DNA from 3 places in the Erwinia sp. AC075 genome. Region 1 is predicted to be linked to each of the others. Evidence: riboswitches for the same ligand, from Rfam matches in the RefSeq annotation. Region 1 holds a riboswitch; each other region holds the start of a gene.
The links. A riboswitch is a leader RNA that binds a small molecule or an ion and turns the genes downstream of it on or off. The one in region 1 is predicted to bind thiamine pyrophosphate.
Positions count from the first base shown of each region.

Region 1 (3,259 bases):
TGGGTGCACTCGTCGTCTCTCAGGCTTTATTAATGGGTAACGCGCTGGCCGCGGCACCGGTTTCGGATTGTGATGCCGGCGTCGCCGATTCACTGACCGAAATGTTTACCTGCGGCTCGGTCCATGGCAGCCTGCGCAGCCTTTATTATTCCACCCACAACGCCTATTTCTCGCCGGGCTACTCTCAGGACACCGTCAGTTACGGCGGCAGCGTGAAGTATGCCACGGCGGAATATTATGGCCTGAGCCTTGGCGTCAGCGGCATTTTGCAACGCGGCATCTCGCATAACGATGACCACCTGATCGGTGAACTGGGGCCAAACGAGACCGGCGTCGGCGAAGCCTATCTGAGCTGGCACTATCAGGACTTCCGCATCACCGCCGGTGACCAGCGTATCAATATCCCGTTTATCGGCGACTACGACTGGCGCATCACCCCGATCCTGTTCCGGGGTGTGGACGCCAATTATGGCGACAGCGACAACTTCCTGCACGCCACCAAAATTACCCGCTATAAACCCTGGGGTGACGATCAGTTTCTCGACACCACCGCTTACACCGATGCCGATGGCCGCACTAACGGCATGTGGGGCATCGGCGGCGGACGTGCCCTGAAGCTGGATGATAAAAAGCTGACCGGCCAGCTGTGGTACGAAGAATACAATAACTACACCAAGATGGTTTACGCCGACAGCTTCCTGTCGTGGTCGGAAAATCCGTTGCAGCCCAAAATTGGCGTGCAGTTTATTCGCGGCCTGAGTCAGGGCGACGCGCTGGCGGGCGAAGTAAACAGCACCAGCTACGGCGCGCAGTATGCGATGAATTTTGTGCCGTCATTGCGCTGGTCACTGAACTGGGACCATATCGCCGCCAGTGAGAATGCCTATGGCAACGGCGCGCTGGTGACGCCTTATGCCCATAACACCTCGTCCGGCCAGTATTTTGCCCAACCGTTCTTCACCAGTACCCAGGATTTGGGGAGCGGCAACGCCTACTCCACCGATCTGAACTGGACCGCCAACAGCAATATTTCCCTCGGCAGCCGCTACTCGTTTATGGATTTGACCGCCAGCGCCGGCGCGTCCAGCAGCAATCAGTCGGAGTACCTGATTTACGGCACCTACAGCTTTGATGGCGTGCTGAAAGGGCTGAGCCTGACCGACTTTGTCGGCGTGCAAACCACCTCGACCTCTGACAAGAACTTCTGGCAGAACCGCTTAGCGTTAGAATATGATTTCTAAGCCAAAACAGGCTTAGTGGCGCTTAAACAACGGCTTTCGCAAGAAGGCCGTTTTTCATTATGACGCCAACTCGGCTGCCAGCCATCGATTGTAATCAAAAAGTAAATATCGTATAACAAGCCTCTCCGAGGGGTGTCCTTTATGGGCTGAGATGGCGACGTTAGCCGGACCCTTTGAACCTGATCTGGGTCATGCCAGCGAAGGGACGGGTTGGCAATAGCACCACTTTCGATCGTTGCCTGTTCATACCTCTGCACGCCCGGATCTCCACTCACTTTTGGAGGTCCCATGTCTGACAACATGTTTTCCCGTGGTCTTTATGGCCAGCTTCGCCAGCAAGCCGCGGCTGACTGGCAGCACTACGTTAACCACCCTTTTCTTCAGCAGTTGGCCCAGGGCACGCTGCCTGAAAGCGCGTTTCGGCGTTATCTGACCCAGGACTACCTGTTCCTGATCCATTTCGCCCGCGCCTATGCCCTGCTGGTCAGCAAGTTCCGAACCTTGCCAGAAATGCGTGCCGCCACCGCCTCGCTGAACGCCATCGTCGCCGAGCTGCCGCTGCATGTCGGTTACTGCACGCAGTGGGGCATCAGCGAAAGCCAGATGCGCAATGAACAGGAAGCGCCCGAAACCCTCAACTACACCCGCTATGTGCTGGATATCGGCCAGTCCGGCGATGCGCTGGATCTGCTGGCCGCACTGCTTCCCTGCGTCGCGGGCTATGCCGAAATAGGCCTCGGCTTGCTGCACAATCCCACCACCGTCACCGAAGGCAATCCCTACCGCTCGTGGATCGCCAACTACGGCGACGAAAACTATCTGGCCAGCGTTCAGCGGGCGATAGATCTACTGGAAACGGTTGGGGTTCAGCGCGGCGCACAAAGTCGTCTGCCGGAGCTTTCAACCATCTTCACCACCGCCACCCGGCTGGAAAGTGCCTTCTGGCAGATGGGCCTCAATGCCAGCCTGAGCAACGTGGTATGAACAGTCATGACATTGCCCGCGGCGTGATCCCGCCGGGGATTGAGGTGCGCGATCTGACCCTGCGCTACGGCGCACGGACGGTGTTTGAACGGCTGAATGTCGATATCACCGGCGGTCAGTTTGCCGCGATGCTGGGAGCCAGCGGCGTCGGCAAAACCAGCCTGCTGAAGATCATAGCCGGGCTGGCGCAGCCGACGGCAGGCACGGTCACGGGCAGCGATGGCCTGCCGGTGCAGGGACGCGTGGCCTATATGGGGCAGAAAGATCTGCTCTATCCGTGGCTAACCGTCCGCGAGAATATCAGCCTCGCCTCACGCCTGCGTGGCGAGAAGCCCGACCGCGAATGGGCTGACGAGCTGACGGCGCGCGTCGGGCTCAGCGGCTATGGCGACAGCCTGCCTGCCGGGCTGTCCGGCGGTATGCGGCAGCGAGCCGCGCTGGCCCGCACGCTTTATCAGCGTCAGCCGATGGTGCTGATGGACGAGCCTTTTTCAGCGCTGGACGCCATTACCCGCACCAGTATCCAGACCCTGGCCTCGACGTTACTGACCGGCCACACGGTGTTACTGATCACCCACGATCCGCTGGAGGCCTGCCGCCTTAGCCACCAGCTGTTGGTGCTGTCTGCGGCCGGGATTGATGATTCGCATCAGATTGCCGGACTGCCGCCACGGGCCCCTGACGATCGGCATCTGTTGCAGAGCCAGGGTGAATTATTGCAACAGCTGACCCGGGCGGCAGGATGATATCCGTAAAAGAATCGGCCTTTGGCCGCTGGCGGCGTGGCCTGACGGTGTTTATCGGCCTGATTACCGTCTGGTGGGCAATCACCCGCAGCGGCGTTCCTGCCTTCCTGCTGCCCACACCGATGTCGGTTGCCGACGTCCTGTGGACCAGCCGCGCGTATCTGGCGGCGCACACGCTGGTGACCGCGGCGGAAATCGTCAGCGGGCTGGTCGCCGGCGTGTTGCTCGGCGCCATCCTTGCGCTGTGCATGATGTTCTCCCCCCGCTTACAGCGCTGGCTGATGCCGC
Region 1 is NZ_CEEDEU010000001.1:724,163-727,421, reverse strand. Features, by position in the region: gene AC0IXH_RS03355 (TonB-dependent receptor) at 1-1,241, shown strand, start outside; TPP riboswitch at 1,360-1,464, shown strand; gene tenA (thiaminase II) at 1,530-2,225, shown strand; gene AC0IXH_RS03345 (ABC transporter ATP-binding protein) at 2,222-2,971, shown strand; gene AC0IXH_RS03340 (ABC transporter permease) at 2,968-3,259, shown strand, end outside.

Region 2 (3,259 bases), 250 kb from region 1:
TTGGCAAAGTCTTTGGTCCGATTATGGCGCTGTGGTTCGCGGTTATCGCCGGCCTGGGCATCTGGGGGATTGTGCAGCATCCTGCGGTGCTGGTGGCGCTCAACCCGATGTACGGTATCGACTTTCTCTTCTCCAACGGCATCGTCAGCTTTCTGGTGCTCGGCGGCGTATTCCTTTGCGTCACCGGTGCGGAAGCGCTGTATGCCGATATGGGCCATTTTGGCAAAAAGCCGATCTGGCTGGCCTGGTTTGCTATCGTCTTTCCCAGCCTGCTGCTCAACTACGCCGGACAGGCAGCGTTACTGCTTTCAGGTGCTGACGTGACGCAAAATATCTTCTTCCGGCTTTGCCCGCCGGTATTACAAATCCCGCTGGTGATCCTCGCCACTCTCGCCACCATCATTGCCAGTCAGGCGATTATCAGCGGTGCGTTTTCCATGACCCGTCAGGCAATTCAGCTAGGCTGGCTGCCGAGGCTGCGGGTTAAACAGACTACCGAAGAGAGCTACGGGCAAATCTATATCGGGGCGATTAACTGGTTGCTGATGGTGGTGACCATCTTTCTCGCGGTGTTCTTCAAATCTTCCGACAAGCTGGCAGCAGCCTATGGCATCGCCGTGTCGCTGACGATGATCATGACCTCCGGGCTGTTGTATGTTGCGATGCATGAGGTGTGGCGCTGGAACCGGCTCACCAGCCTGCTGATTGCCGGCGTGTTCTTTGTCATCGACCTGTGCTTCCTGGTCGCCAATATGAGTAAGGTGTTCGAGGGTGGCTATATGCCGCTGATCCTGGCGCTGGTCGTGTACGGCGTAATGCTGCTCTGGCACCGCGGCGTGGAAGCGGCGAGCAGGGCGGTGCACGAAAAATTTATTCCGGTGGACGACTTCCTGGCCATGCTGGAAGAAAAAGCCATACCCAGAGTACCGGGCACGGCGGTGTTTCTGACGCGGGAGAAAGAGGGCACGCCGCCGGTGATGCAGTGGCAGGTGAAGCGAAACGGCTCACTGCATGGGCACGTGCTGTCGCTGACGATCGCTATCGACAACGTTCCGCGCATCAATGCCGACGAGCGCTTAACCGTCACCCAGCTTGCGCCGGGCTTCTGGCACGCGCTGGCGGTGTATGGCTTTATGGAGCGGCCCAACATCCCTGCACTGTTACGCTATCCGCAACTGGATAACTGCGAGCTGGATACCGAGCATGTCACCTATTATCTGGGCCATGAAAACATCATCCCACGCGAAGGTAGCGGCGGCCTGCCGGCCTGGCAGCGCGTGATTTTCAGCTGGATGGCGCGCAATGGCATGCATGTGACCGACTACTACTACCTGCCCAGTGACCGTGTGGTGGAGATCGGTCGCCGCATCCCGGTGTAGCGGTGGAATGTTGATCTGATTAACGCCTGGGGGATGGTAAAGAAAAGCGCCATCCCGTAATCTGGCGGCTGAAAGCACGTAGTAAATGACTCGGGGTGCCGTTTCTTTCCAAAGAAAGGGCTGAGAAAAACCCGTCGAACCTGAACTGGATAATGCCAGCGGAGGGAAGTCAGATGCCTGACCGCATCGCCTTCTTGATCGCCGGTTGGGAGTTGTACCATGAACCAACCTCATACCTTTGTCGCGGCGGATGCCGTGGCGTCGCTCCACCTCTTCCGTGAAAAATCGCCGTTAATTCACTGCCTGACCAACGATGTGGTGCAGACTTTTACTGCCAACGTGTTGCTGGCGCTGGGCGCATCGCCGGCGATGGTGATTGATCCCGACGAAGCCGCGCAGTTCAGCGCCATTGCCGATGCCGTGCTGGTCAACGTCGGCACGCTCACCCATTCCCGCAGTACAGCGATGCTGGCCGCTGTGCACGCGGCCGGAAAGGCGCAGCGTGCCTGGACGCTGGATCCGGTTGCCGTCGGCGCATTGACCTTCCGCACTGAATTCTGTCAGCAGCTGCTGGAACACCGTCCTGCGGCTATTCGCGGCAACGCCTCGGAAATCATGGCGCTGGCGCGCCAGGCAACCTCCGGGCGCGGCGTCGACAGCCTGCATGACTCGGCGCTGGCGCTGGACGCCGCTCGTCTGCTGGCCAGCACCACCGGCGCTATCGTTGCGGTCACCGGGGAAACGGATTACGTCACCGATGGCCAACGGGTGCTGGCTGTGGCTGGCGGTTCGCCGTTGATGACCCGCGTGGTCGGCACCGGCTGCGCGTTGTCGGCGGTGGTGGCCGGATTTGCCGCGCTGCCTGGCGACCGGTTAACGCACGTTGCCAGCGCCTGCCGGATAATGAGCCTGGCAGGCGAACGCGCGGCGATGGCGGCAGCGGGTCCCGGCAGTTTTGTTGCGCTGTTCCTCGACGAGCTGTTCACTCTGGAGGTTCAGGGATGAAGCGCATCAACGCACTGAGCATTGCCGGAACCGATCCCAGCGGTGGCGCGGGCATTCAGGCCGATCTGAAAACCTTCTCGGCGCTGGGTGCCTATGGCACCACCGTGATCACCGCGCTGGTGGCGCAGAATACCTGTGGCGTGCTGTCGGTTTACCGCATTGAGCCCGACTTTGTCGCGGCACAATTACATTCCGTGCTGAGCGACGTGCGCATCGACAGCGTAAAAATCGGCATGTTAGCCAGCAGCGATATCGTCAAGGTGGTGGCTGAAGGACTGAAGGCCTCGTCCGTGCCGTGGATTGTGCTGGATACGGTGATGCTGGCGAAAAGTGGCGATCCGCTGCTTTCGCCGACGGCGGTTGCCACGCTGCGTGAGTGCCTGTTGCCGCACGTTTCACTGATCACGCCAAATCTGCCGGAAGCGGCGGCGCTGCTGGAGTGTCCGGTTGCCACTAACGAAGATGAGATGCGGCGACAGGGAAGGGCGCTGTTAGCGCTGGGTTGCCAGGCGGTGCTGATGAAAGGCGGACATCTGAGCGATGCCGAAAGCCCGGACTGGCTGTTCAGCCGCCAGCTGGAGCAGCGTTTTACCGCGCCGCGCGTGCCAACAAAGCATACCCATGGCACCGGCTGTACGCTTTCCGCTGCGCTGGCCGCGCTGCGACCCCGGCATGATAACTGGGTGTCGACGGTGCAGGACGCCAAGGGCTGGTTACAGGGCGCGCTGGAGCAGGCCGATTCGCTGGAAGTCGGCAAGGGCATCGGCCCGGTGCACCATTTTCATCGCTGGTGGTAGCGGACGATCAGGGCGTCGAGCACTCGGCGGGCGCGTCATTTGCTGCCAATCCACTCTATTTCGATCCAAAGAACATCG
Region 2 is NZ_CEEDEU010000001.1:472,233-475,491, forward strand. Features, by position in the region: gene AC0IXH_RS02210 (potassium transporter Kup) at 1-1,379, shown strand, start outside; TPP riboswitch at 1,461-1,563, shown strand; gene thiM (hydroxyethylthiazole kinase) at 1,599-2,384, shown strand; gene thiD (bifunctional hydroxymethylpyrimidine kinase/phosphomethylpyrimidine kinase) at 2,381-3,181, shown strand; partial or broken gene AC0IXH_RS02225 (class I fructose-bisphosphate aldolase) at 3,187-3,259, shown strand, end outside.
Region 2: linked by a shared signal. The riboswitch ahead of thiM (hydroxyethylthiazole kinase) and the one ahead of tenA (thiaminase II) in region 1 are both predicted to bind thiamine pyrophosphate.

Region 3 (3,259 bases), 2.2 Mb from region 1:
GTGTCCCGGCCGGGGAAGCGGCGTCGGTAAAGTGCGCGGGCCAGCGGGATCGCCGGCACTACCGCCAGTACCGCGGAAAGAAAGGCCTGCCAGAAGGAGAAGCGCAGGACGTGCCAGAGATAGTCATCCTGCCAGAGATCCCGCCAGTGGACCGCCGGCGCACTCAGCCATAGCGCGCTGAATGCGGTCAGGGCCACGGCGACCAGCAGCGTCGCCGCCAGCGCACCGGGCACTAACGGGCCAGCACTCAGCGGCTGACGGCGCGTTGCCATGCACTGATCCATTGGCTACGTTGGCTGGCGACTTCCTGTGGCGTGTATTGCAGCGAGTTGGACGGGACGGTCAGGGTATCGAAACCGGCAGGCAAGGTGCTTTTCACCACCGGATACATCCAGTTGCCGGTTGGGATGCTGTCCTGGAACGGTTTATCCAGCATAAATTTCATGAATTTCTGCGCCAGTTCCGGCTGTTTGCTGCTTTTCAGCTGCCCGGCCACTTCTACCTGCAGGTAGTGACCTTCGCTGAAATTGGCGGCGGCATACTGCGATTTCTTCTCTTCAATCAGGTGGTAAGCCGGAGAGGTGGTGTAGCTCAGCACCATATCGCCTTCACCCTTGAGGAACAGCCCGTAAGCTTCGCTCCAGCCTTTGGTGACGGTGACGGTTTTCTTCGCCAGCTTCTGCCAGGCTTCCGGTGCCTTATCGCCGAACACTTTCTGCATCCACAACAGCAGGCCGAGGCCCGGGGTGCTGGTGCGGGGATCTTCATAAATAATCTTCAACGGTTTATCGCTGTTGACCAACTCTTTCAGGCTGGTGGGCGGATTTTGCAGCTTGGTTTTATCGTACACAAAGGCGAACCAGCCGTAGTCATACGGCACAAAGGTCTTATCGTTCCAGCCACCCGGAACGGTGACCTTGCTGGTGTCCACCTGGCCTGGTGCGAACAGGCCGGTTTTCTCTGCCGCATCCAGCAGATTGTTATCGAGGCCCAGCACCACGTCCGCCTTGCTGTTTTTGCCTTCCATCCGCAGACGGTTAAGCAGCGAGACGCCGTCTTCCAGCGCCACGTATTTCAGCTCGCAGCCGCAGTCTGCTTCAAACGCCTTTTTGATGGCAGGACCCGGCCCCCAGTCAGCGGAAAATGAGTCGTAGGTATAAACAGTCAGGACGGGTTTAGCCGCGAAGGCCGGGAAGGTGCTGAGGATCAGTAAAGGCAGAACTTTTTTTAACACTTTGCGTTCCTTGAAAGTTAGGTGTCGCAAAGGATCTGAGCAATCTGGAGAGTCTCAAATCCCTACGCCGGCATTATCCGGATCAGGTTCGACGGGTTTGTCTCAGCGCTGGCAGTGAAACACCGCGAACGCACCCCGTTGAGAACGGCCTATTCTAGTGATTTCCGCTGGGTAACGAAAGCATCATGCGTCGTCAGGGGCGAACCAGGCGGATTTAAAATCAAACCAGCCCAGCATATTCATTCTGACTCCGCGCATACTGCGTTGACCTTCCAGCAGCAGCCAGTGATGGAACAGCGGATGCAGCGTCCAGGTGTTGATCAACTGCTTGCCCCAGTCGGCCAGCGGCAGCTTCTGTTCGCGCCAGCGTTGCGCATCCTTTTCCCAGTCCAGCGTCACGCAATGATGCACCAGCGGGATTTCGTACAGCAGCGCAAACACGGAAAATTCCAGCGGCAGGGTGAAGTTGGCGCTGCCGAGCCAGATATCGCTTTCGGCTTCGCCACGGTGCCAGACGTCATAATCGACCTGTTGGGTGATCAACTCCACGCCCTGTTCGGCGAGGATTGGCCGTAACGCATTGGCGATGCCCTGATGCTCGACGTGATCGTTATACCAGGTCAGCGTCAGGGTGGTCAGCCCGTCGGGCTTCTGGCTGGCAGCCATATCGCGGCGATGATGCCAGCGCGGCAGCAGGCCATAAGCCGGGAACCAGTAGCGTTGATAGCCAATACCGGCATGGTTCAGCAGGGCGATTGGGTTGAACAGCGTGCTGACCCAGCGACGGATGTGTTCATCGCGACCCTGTTCGGATCGCTGGTCAAACAGCAGGAAATAGCAGCCTTCTTCCAGACGACTCTCTTCCGATTTTTCTTCCAGCCCTTTGCCTTCCAGCTTAACCCCGGCATAAACCAGCTCATCACTGATTTCCGGCAGCACCCAGATATTCACTTCATCAATCAGCGCGCGGTAACCAAAATAGTCATCAAACGCCTGGATCCTCAGTTGGGTGGTCTGATTGCGCACCACCGCATACGGGCCGGTGCCAATCGGCTGACGGGCGAAGTCCGCGAGGAATGGCCACTCTTTTGGCAGGATCATGGTGCTGACGCTGCCCAGCAGCCAGGGAAGCCAGTTGTCGGGCTGATGCAGATGAATATCCAGCGTCCAGGGCGCCGAGGACTCAATGCGATCGAAATGGGCATAAAGGCGTTGGGGCTTCAGTCGCTCAAGGGTGCTGATTATGTCGGCCATCTCCAGCTCCCGGCCATGATGAAAGTGGATCGCCGGGCGCAGATAAAACCGCCAGTGCAGCGGAGAAAGCTGCTGCCAGTGGTGGGCAATATCGGCTTCGATTTCCCCATTTTCCTCATTTATCCGCGTCAGGCTGCTAAAAATCTGACGGGCAAGGTGGGTTTCAGAACGACGCAGCGGCGTACCGGGTAACAGATTCAGTAACGAGCGATAGTACATCACCCGCAGGATATGTTTCCCCTGGCGGAAACTGCGGCCAAGATGCGAGATCAGCATCTGTCTGACCGCGTTTTTATCGCCCACCAGCTGCACCAGTTGGTCGATGCGATCGTTCTCCAGCAACTCTTCCGCCCGCTGCTGTTGCAATGCCAGCCCGGTGTAATGGAAGCTAAGCTTTGAACGTTTTCCGCGCCCGGCTTCAGCCTGCCAGTTCAGCCAGCCCTGTTCCTGCATCGCGTTCAGCAGATTGCGCATATGCCGGCGGGAGCAGCTCAGTTGTACCGCCAGATCGTTGAGCGTGGTCTCCTGCGGCTGGCCTTCGCAGCACTGCCACAGGCGGATAAACTGTTGTTGTAAGCGGGCAGAAGACATAAAAGAGGAACCCTTATCAGAAAGCAGTCTGTTTTTTCTTCCTTATATTAGGACGATAATGCCCGCAGATGAAAGAGCGGGAGACATTCTTCGAATGCGCTCTGACATTGATGATTCTGAGTATGGTGCCTTTCACCAGCCAGCCGGGTTAATACCTTGCTGGCTTTTTTCGCTGCTCCA
Region 3 is NZ_CEEDEU010000001.1:2,912,078-2,915,336, reverse strand. Features, by position in the region: gene thiP (thiamine/thiamine pyrophosphate ABC transporter permease ThiP) at 1-272, opposite strand, end outside; gene thiB (thiamine ABC transporter substrate binding subunit) at 248-1,234, opposite strand; TPP riboswitch at 1,276-1,382, opposite strand; gene sgrR (HTH-type transcriptional regulator SgrR) at 1,418-3,079, opposite strand.
Region 3: linked by a shared signal. The riboswitch ahead of thiB (thiamine ABC transporter substrate binding subunit) and the one ahead of tenA (thiaminase II) in region 1 are both predicted to bind thiamine pyrophosphate.